Regions from separate parts of the Paenibacillus filicis genome, predicted to be linked through region 1. Evidence: riboswitches for the same ligand, from Rfam matches in the RefSeq annotation. Region 1 holds a riboswitch; the other holds the start of a gene.
The links. A riboswitch is a leader RNA that binds a small molecule or an ion and turns the genes downstream of it on or off. The one in region 1 is predicted to bind cobalamin.
Positions count from the first base shown of each region.

Region 2: linked by a shared signal. The riboswitch ahead of cobJ (precorrin-3B C(17)-methyltransferase) and the one ahead of WMW72_RS33625 (ABC transporter substrate-binding protein) in region 1 are both predicted to bind cobalamin.

Region 1 is NZ_JBBPCC010000036.1:23,707-28,510, forward strand. Features, by position in the region: gene nikB (nickel ABC transporter permease) at 1-125, opposite strand, end outside; gene WMW72_RS33625 (ABC transporter substrate-binding protein) at 126-1,766, opposite strand; cobalamin riboswitch at 1,864-2,055, opposite strand; gene WMW72_RS33630 (DUF423 domain-containing protein) at 2,114-2,476, opposite strand; gene WMW72_RS33635 (glycoside hydrolase family 30 protein) at 2,794-4,137, opposite strand; gene WMW72_RS33640 (extracellular solute-binding protein) at 4,250-4,804, opposite strand, start outside.
Region 2 is NZ_JBBPCC010000029.1:17,522-22,325, forward strand. Features, by position in the region: gene WMW72_RS31075 (sirohydrochlorin chelatase) at 1-242, opposite strand, end outside; gene cobJ (precorrin-3B C(17)-methyltransferase) at 258-2,066, opposite strand; gene WMW72_RS31085 (hypothetical protein) at 2,232-2,381, shown strand; cobalamin riboswitch at 2,378-2,580, opposite strand; gene WMW72_RS31090 (MmcQ/YjbR family DNA-binding protein) at 2,853-3,212, shown strand; tRNA gene WMW72_RS31095 (tRNA-Gly) at 3,281-3,351, shown strand; gene WMW72_RS31100 (transcriptional regulator) at 3,542-3,745, opposite strand; gene WMW72_RS31105 (DUF3231 family protein) at 4,601-4,804, opposite strand, start outside.

The DNA of each region.
Region 1 (4,804 bases):
CCATTCATACTCAAGGCTTCGACCGCAGGATCTCCGGGCGAAGCCACACTTAGAACAAAAGCTATGAAAGAAATGCCCAGCAGGACAGGAATAGCGGCGGCTATCCGCCTGAAGACATACCGCATCTACTTGACCCAGGCAAGCTGAGGCAGCGTAGTGCCGTAGATCGTCGCTTTATAGCCTTTTATTTTTTTATTGTAGGCGATCAGACTGGCATCGTTGAATAAGGGAATCGTCGGCAGATCCGCAGCGGCGATCGTCTGCAGCTCGTTGTAGATACCCTTGCGCTCATCCAGGCTCAAGGTTCCCTTGGCTTGATTCAGCAGTTGGTCAACCCGGTCATTCTTATAGCCCAGGCTGTAGCTCTTGTTGCTGGAGCCAGCGCTGGAGAAATAGTTGGTGAAGAGGGTGAACGGATCGCCATTCGGCAGTCCCTGGGTAGCGAGAGCCAGATGGTAATCCCCCTTGGCCTGTGCGTCTTTGAAGGCAGCTCCATCCAGAATCTTGATATTTACGTCCAGCTGCAGATCCTTCAGCACGGATTGGAACAGCTCCGCCTGCGCTTTATATGGATAACGGTCCAAGCCGTAGGTCGGCACGATCAGATCGATCGACTGCCGCTGAGTGCCCAGCACCTCTGCTGCCAGCTTCTTGGCTTCATCCGGCTTATGCTCCAGCTTGATTTCCTTGTAGAACGGCGAGGTGCTGTTCAGGAAATTGGCGGTGGCGGTCGGGTAGCCCAGATACAGCTCCTTCACCAATTGCTCACGGTCCAGCATCAGGCTGACGGCCTGGCGCATCTTCGGATTATCGAAGGGCGCCTTCTTGCCGTTCGGGTGCAGATAATGAGAAATCGTCGACTTCGTTGCCGAAATTTCGAATTGGGGGTCCTTCAGTAGCTCCTTGGCGAGGGTAGGCGGGATCGCTCCAAGATCCATGACACCCATAATCTCACCGGATTTCAAAGCGGCCAAACGGGTATCCGGGTCCGGGATCGAACGGACGCGAATCCGCTTGGTTGCAGCCTTCTCCCCGTAATAGCCGTCGAACGCTTCCAGCAGTGCATATTGATCCTTCTGATGCTCGATCAGCTTGAAGGGACCTGTTCCTTGAGGAAGGCCGTTGAAATCGCCTTTCTCATTGAAGTTCTTAGGGCTGTAGATCGCGCTAGAGAAGTTAACCATCGCATACAACAGCGTAGGCTGCGGATTTTCAAAGACGAGCTTGAATGACAGATCGTCCAGCTTCACAACTTCCTTCAGCCCCGGATAAGAACTCTTGATGTCCAGGGTATAGAACGGCGAGCTCTTGGGACTTACCTGCTTGTACCGGTTAAAGTTGGCGATGACGGCATCCGCGTTCAAGGATTCTCCATCATGGAACTTGACGTTATTCCGCAGCTTGAAGCTCCATTCCTTGCCGTCGGCCGACATCGTCCACGATTCCGCGAGCTTGGGAGCGGGCTGTCCGTCCTCGGAAGCGGTGATCAACGGCTCCCATACATATAAGATCGTGCTCGTGTAATAAGCATCTTGCGGTCCGGGCGCCAGATCGCGGGGCGCCGCCAGGACAATTTCCTCCGGAAGCTGGCTGCCGGAGGGGGCTGTGGATGGCGTGCCGGTCTGCGGCGCCGCTGAGCTACACCCTGCCAGGACGAGCAGCAGACATAGAGCCCATAGAACCATGTGAAGCTTGGTCTTGGATTGTTGAACAAATGGATACATGCGTTCGATTCCTTCTTTCTGCTGGATAAATAAAAAAGACATCTTTACCTTCACACAAGGAAGGTTAAAGATGTCCCGACATATGATATGGAAACAAGACGGCCGTCTTTAACACCTCCCTATTCTCCGTAGGGGTCAACGTTGTGTGTCAGAACAGGCAGGTCTCCTGGCTCGGGTATCTCTGCCGTCGGCAGCCTTCCCCATCCGATATGCGGATCAGTGGCATCTTGCCGAGACTCCTCCCCTACAGTGGCGGGACCGCGTCGGCATCGCACCGAACTTCCCTATTAAGCTTGACCTCAGTCAAGCACCTTGTTCCCTGAGGTATGCAGTTGTCTATGAAACAAGACTGATCATATCGTAATCTTTCTGTTCAGGCAAGCCCGAGATCAGATCACGGCCACGAGCACCAGCACCCAGCCGATCAGGAACGCCACTCCCCCGAGCGGGGTAATCGGGCCAAAAATTCGCTTGCCCGTCAGACTCAGCATGTACAGACTCCCCGAAAACAAAATCACGCCGGCCAGCAGAAACCAGCCGCCTGTGACGATCAGAGACGCTTCTGGCAACCGGTCCGCCAGCAGTCCAAGCAGCAGCAAGCCGAGCGCATGCGCGATATGGTACTGGACCCCCGTCTCGTACACCTTCATCTTATCCGGTGTTAGCCTGGCCTTGAGCGCATGCGCACCGAAGGCACCCAGCGCAACCGCCAGAAACATCAATATACTGCCAAGCATCACAAAAGTTTGCATCGTATGGCCTCCATCACGGGATCTGACTTCTACAGACAGCATAGCATGGCGAGGCTGAGGGGACAACGGCGGGGCGGGTAGGAGGAATAATCCGACTGGCAGAGCTATCCGGCAGCGCCCGCCGACAAGATCTCGCTGCGACTTGCCTGAGACGGCAAAACCCCCTCTCCAAAGAAAGGGGATCTTGATGTACGAGGTATCTCCTGCGGGCTTTCCACAGCTGAAGCCCGGCCTGAACCCGCCGGTTATTTCAGCAAAATCCATTCGTATTCAACCGCATAGATGGGTCTCTGATACAGCCAGCCCAGTGCCTCGTCTCACGCCCACTTGAACGTAACGGCGGCTTCCCCAGCTATCGTATACTGGAATGTCCGGTCGCCACACGCCACCACAAATAACTTGGGATCAGTCGTCCGGTTGGACACGATGACAACCTTGGAGCCATCCTCATTGCGGAATGCTACACTTTCCAGGTCGTCCTCGAACGTATTCGATTCGATCCGGTAAGCGCCCGGCCGCACAAACTTACTGATATGGCCCAAGGTGTAATAATCCAGGTTATAGGTGAGCTGCCCGGTCTGCTGCTCGATCTTCACCAGCCCACGGCAGGTGCTGCGGGACAGTACGGTCGGACCGTTGTTCTCGTCCAGCGCGATATTCCACCAGATCACCGACTTCGACCAGTTCCGCGTCGTGCGGATCACATGCTTCATCTGATCCATGAAGGCGTCGTGGAACGGCGGAATCCACTGGCCTCCGGAGGCCTCGGTGAACCAAACGTCCTTATCTGGGAACCGCTTCTTGATCAGCGTCATCGCCTCATGGCGCCCCCCGTACACATGCCAGGCCGTCCCTGCGATATAGCGGTTCGCTTCGGCATCCTCATAGATCTCATCAGGGTGGCTCGGGACATCCCAGTTATGATCATAGCACATAATCTTGACGGGCTGCTCCCGCTCCGCCAGCTTCGGTCCCAGATGCGACTTGATAAACGCCGCTTCCTCCGACGGCTTCACGATCATGCCCGGATACTCCTTGGGCTCATAGCCCGGTTCGTTCTGCATCGTGACGGCATAGATCGGAATGCCTTCGGCCTCGTAAGCATCTAGAAACTTGACGAAGTAGCGCGCATACACCTCATAGCAGTCCGGCTTCAGCTTTCCCCCTATCATCGCATCCGAGGTCTTCATCCAGCCCGGAGGACTCCACGGCGAAGCCATGACCTTGAGCTCCGGGTTCAGCTTCAAGGCCTGATGAAGGACAGGCAGGATGTAAGCCCGGTCATGGTCGATCGAGAACCGCTTCAGTTCATAGTCGCTTTCGCCAGGCTCCACATCGTCGTAGCTATATATCTTCCACGCAAAATCGCTGGCACCCATCGGCTGGCGGATAAAGGACATGCCGATGCCTTCCTCGCGGTCGAACAGCTTGCGCATCAGCTCGTCCTTAAGCTCATCCGATAGCGCGTGATACACCAGCCAAGCGGAAGCATCGGTGAACGAAGCCCCGAAGCCGTCCATTTGCTGATAGGTCACATCCTCGTTCAAGGTAATGACATAATCATTGTACGGCTCGGCGATATCCGAGAAGGAAAGTGGACTCGCCTCAGTCAGCTTCTTCGATTCATCGATGGTCGATTCCCATACATACACCTGGTTCATAGAGTCAACTCCCTCACTTAAATTCAAAAAACGGAGGCCGACCCGCAGCCTCCGCCTTTTTTATTTCTTGATTAATCTGAAGCTCGCCTCGTGTACTTACTTCGAGATCCTGCTATTTAATTCCTTTTTCATCATAATAAGCATTGGATTGCTGCTTCACATAATCGAGTACCTTGTCAATCCCGGCGGCTTTCAGCTTCTCCTGATACGTCTTGATCGCCTGATCGACGTTCGGCACCAGCCCCATCATCAGCGGCTTGCCGTACTGATCGACGACCTGATTCACTGCCGCATACTCGGTCTTCACCGGATCGTAGTCCATCGAGATCGGCGAGAAAATATCCGGCTTGCTCATCTTGGCGAATTCCTCGTTCAGCTTATCGAGGCCTTCCCAGCCGCCGGCGGTCGGCTTCATCAGCGGTTTGTTTCTCCAGCCCCAATCGGCAATGCTGTAAGGGGTGACCTTCGTTGCATCCTGGCTCTTGGACGGCGTGGCGATGTTTTTGCCGTCATTGATCAGGTCATAGTTATAACCTTCAATCCCGTAGGTGATGAGGTTGTAATACTTGGCATCCGTTCTGATCTTCTCCAGCACCATCAGCGAGCGCTCAGGGTTTGCTGCGCTCTTCGGAATGGCCATGCCGTTGGCAATCGCCATCGTCGGCAT
Region 2 (4,804 bases), on a different contig from region 1:
GGAATATGCAGCTTGGCATGACCTGCCGCAAGCAGCGTAATCGGCACGACGCCGACGCGGGTGGCTCCGCGTCTGGCGCAGGCTGCGAATCCGTCCCTCATCGTCGGACGCTCGAACTCCAGAAAACAGGTTTCGACGATCGGCACATCCAGTCCCTGCTCGACCGCCTTAACAAACTCACGTATCTCTTCATTCCCTTCCGGGTCACGGCTTCCGTGCCCGACAAACAATAATGCATCCATAATAATGTTCTCCTATCAATCGCCGCAAATGGCGTTCTCGATTTTGAAAACCGGCACCTCACGGTGGCGGTAGCCTTCCAATTCCTTGACCCGGTTGAAATATTTATGAAACCGTTCATTCGGATGGGCTTCATCCGCATACTTGCGCACGATGCTTTCAACCGTATCGAGCAGCTTCTCGGGCTCGACGCCTTCGGCGACAGGAATACCTGCATGCGCATTTCTGCCTACAGTCTTGCCTCCCAGGAACAGATCGAATTTCTCCCGGCGGTACACGATGCCGATATCCTCCTTGACTGCGCCGTAGCAAGCCATCCCGCAGCCATTGAACCCGATGCGCAGCTCCTTGGCAACCTTCATGCCGCCGATTCGGCTCTGCAGCTCTTCGAGATACGGAACCGAATCTGCTTTATCCATGTTGCAGAAATCGCAAGCCTTGATCTGCGCGACATCGCCGATCGGAGCCAGCAGCAGCCCGGCCGCCTTCAGACGGCTAACCGCCTCGCTAGGCTCGCTAGTCACAATGCGCACGAGCATCTGATGATGAGGCGTGTATTCGATCGTACCTTCCTCGCCGACCACATCCGCCAGCAGCATCAGCTGGGCGCTCGTCAGCTTCTTCTCCGCCAGCCCCGGGCTAACGGCCAGCTCCAGAATCTCCTGCCTGCGGAAGGCCGACGCCTGCTGAAGCCATGGCGCTGCGGCTTCGCCTGCGGAAGGCACTCCGGATGGCTCCGCCGTTCCCTTGTGGCTATCGACCAGCCACAGCGCTTCCAGCGCAAGTGCGAGCGGTGACACCGGCTCTGCCACAGCTGCTGCAGCCGAGCCCGCCCCCCTAGAGGCCTCTCCAGCGGCGGGCTCGCGCTCTGCGACCGACACGCCTGCCGGGCTTCCTTCATACGCGCCAGTACCGGACAGCGGGCCTAAACCTCCTGTCCATGGTCCGCTCGTCGCTGGCTGCACCGGTACGGACGGACCTGACTCAGCGCCCTGCTGCGCTTCCAGCGACCACGGCTCTGCTGCAACCTGCAGTCTTTGATGCGGCTTGAGCGGCTGAATATCGTCGCCGAGCGTATATTTGCGCTGGTAGCCGCGTGGTGTAATCATCAAGCCGTCATAGTTGACCGTGGACGAATTGCCGATGATAACCGTCGTCAGCATGCCGATATCATGCTCCAGCATACGGCCTAGCGTAGTCACGACAATGTCCTCCCGGTCCCGATAGGCGCTCTTGACGATTCCCACGGGGGTATCAGCCGAACGGTAGCGCAGCAGCATGTTCTGCGTCTCCACGATCTGGCGCGTCCGTCTGCCGCTGCGCGGGTTATACAGAGCCACGACGAAGTCGGCGGCAGCCGCAGCCTCCACCCTTTTAATAATCAGCTCCCAGGGAGTCAGATGATCGCTCAGACTGATCGTGCAGGCATCGTGCATGATCGGAGCTCCGAGCAGGGAGGCTGTCGAGTTGATCGCCGAGATGCCCGGAATAATTTCAACCTCAACCCCGCTCTCGCGCCGCCATCCCTTCTCCATCAATACCTCATAGATCAGTCCGGCCATGCCGTAAACGCCTGCATCTCCGCTTGAGATAACGGCAACCGTACGTCCTGCCTCTGCCTGACGCACTGCCTCCTGCGCCCGGCTGACCTCCTCAGTCATCCCCGTGCGTACAATCTGCTGACCATTCAGCAGACCGCGAATCAGATCGACATACGTGTTGTAGCCGATAATGACGTCGCTGTTCTGAATCGCGTCCTTCGCCGCTTGTGTCATATGGTCGAAGCTGCCGGGACCGAACCCGACGACCAACAATTTTCCTCTCATCCGCTTGTTCCTCCCTCTGCCTACACTAACCAAACTTATGACGAAAATAATCGTTCAAGCACATCTCAACGACAGACTGTCCGATTCGGATCATGATCCTAAACGCAAAAAAGCGTCTCCCCTCAAAAATGAGGAGGACGCTGAACGACAGGGAGATTTTCGCCGATGAAACGATCCGTCCGAAGCCGATGTCTGGCGACAACAGCAGCGGCCGAGTGCGCATCGAGCCAGAACCCGTTCGGCGTACACCTCCCTATCCTCGTAGGTTATACGGTGACTTTGCATCATGTCCACACGGAATATACCGCGTCATGACGCTTGTGCAACAGGCAGGTCTCCTGACTCGCGTCTCTTCGCTTCTCCTGCGCCTTCCCATCCGGTTGTGACAGTGGCGTCATGCAGAGAGCAGCTCCTCGCTTACAGTGGCGGGACCGTGCCGGACTCTCACCGGCTTCCCTTTTAACCGTCCGGGAGCGTGACCTCCCTTTCCGGCACCTGTTCATCAGAACAATAGCTTTATGAAATGAATAGCTTGATCTTATGTGTTATCATCAACCTTAATGATAGCATGTTCGTTTCGGGACTGTCCACCGTTTCCAGTTGAACCGGAAGCCCCCTCCAAGATACAGAAATCGAAAATACTGACTCTAGCGTTCTCTGCGTCTACTCCAGCTAACCTTCATCTGTCCTCTTCACAAACCTTTGCCAACTCCCTGCTCTTCGTATATGCTGGGGTTATCCTGGAATGCTAGAGTAGAGTATTATATAGGAAAGGAATCAAAAACTATGAACCACCAAGCCATCATCACTCACGTCCTATCCAAGCCGGGAACGCGTCTGCGCTACCCGTTCGATCCGGATCTCCCCATATTATTCGTAGGCGACAAAATGTTTGCTGTTCTGGGCACAACCTCAGGTGTCCAAAGCGTGACCCTCAAAGCTGATCCTGATACGGTCTGGCTCACAAGGGAAACGTACCCTGGCACCGTCCTGCCCGGCTATCATATGAACAAGAAGCATTGGAACACCGTCGTGCTGAACGGGCTCCTGCCAGAGACCGAACTGCTGGACATGCTGGAGGAATCCTATCAATTGGTCCGCCGCAAGCTGACCCGGGCCATGAAGGAAGAATTCGGACTTTCCTAAGGGAAGTCTGGCGCCTAGCATTGATTTTCTCTCTCATTTATGCTACAGTTTGTTGGTAGTTCCATTGTGCGGGTGTAGTTCAATGGCAGAACGCCAGCTTCCCAAGCTTGAGGCGAGGGTTCGATTCCCTTCACCCGCTTATCTTTAATGTGACTCTAAACCCTTGCGGCGCAAGGTTTTTTTCTTTTTCTACAGAGTCATATCTTTCTTAAATTTTGCCCCAGAGAAGCCCAGTGGGGACAGAATGGGGACAAAGGCCGACGATTGACATATTCACAAAAATTGGACGCCATTCTAAATGGGCAAGTAACGAAAAAGAGCAGTCAGGGTTAGTCCTGCTGCTCTTTTGCTTTTCTTAATTTTTCTTCTATTGCTTCAAGTATAAATGCATTGCGGCTAAGGCCCAGACGGACAGCGGCTTCATCTATCCTCTCCCTCTCCCCCTTCTTTACTGTGAACTTGACTTGATCATAATTTGCCGCGTTATATTTATCTTTTGCTCGAGTAGCGGCTGTTCCTTTCTTTTCATCCATCGCTATCACCTTCCTTAATTAGCATTTTATCATAAAAAATATACGCGTACCAGTATATAATAAGAGTATAAGGAGGTGAACAAGAGATGGATAAAACGAGAAAAGAAAGACAGCAATAGGAACGTATCGAAAGATTCAAGATGATGACTGCAATCATCACTTTGATCAACACGGTCGCTCTCCTCATCCTCACACTGGTGCGCTAGAGCCAGAACCAAGCCGAGGCTCCGAAAGGGGCCTCCGGCAAGGTGGGTGAAAAATAAGGTGCTGTCTTTCTTTTCTCAAGTATATCACAAAGGGGCCGATGATATGAAATTCCAAAAAGTAACGATGACGATCAGCGTGATTGCCTTAGTCATCAGCATTATTACGCTGATCATAATCCTTCTAAAGTTAACCGCCTGACGATAGACGGAAAGGAACCGGCTGAAGCGCTGAGCTGAGAAATCGGCTCAGCTTTCTTTCATTTGAAAATCCCAGACGCTTGGGAAAATTAATAAAATCCCCGCCAGCACACGCCAGCGGGGTAAGGAAATTTTTCCTAGACTGTTATTGATTCACTGCCGCAGGTTATCAATGGCAATAGTGTGACCGGTGAAGATCCGATTGTCCAAGTAGGCCGCGAAAACTTAACTGTTTGGTAAAAGGTCAAAGTGCTCATCAGTCTTAATACAATGAATCTTACTGCAATATTGACTCACGTTATCCCACCTGCCCCATATACAGTTTTTGCATTTTTTAGGCTGTTTGGGTTTGATCTCAAACGTCAACTTACTTTCCTCACCTTCAAACCACATTATGTATATACCCCCGCAGAAGCGAGGGTATAAATTGTTTCAGATATTCAGCAACTGCTTAAGCCTCTACAAGTTCAGGGCGTTTTACTTGAAGGGGTGGAGGGATAAGCCATCCTTTTTTCTTAAATGTGCGCAAAATTTTAGCCCCTGTTGCAGCTTTGGTCATATGATACTTTCCAAACAGAGCTCCTATGTCCTCACGAATGGATTTACCCATTACTTGGCTGCAAACAACCAGTCCAGCGGCACTATCAGTAGCTAT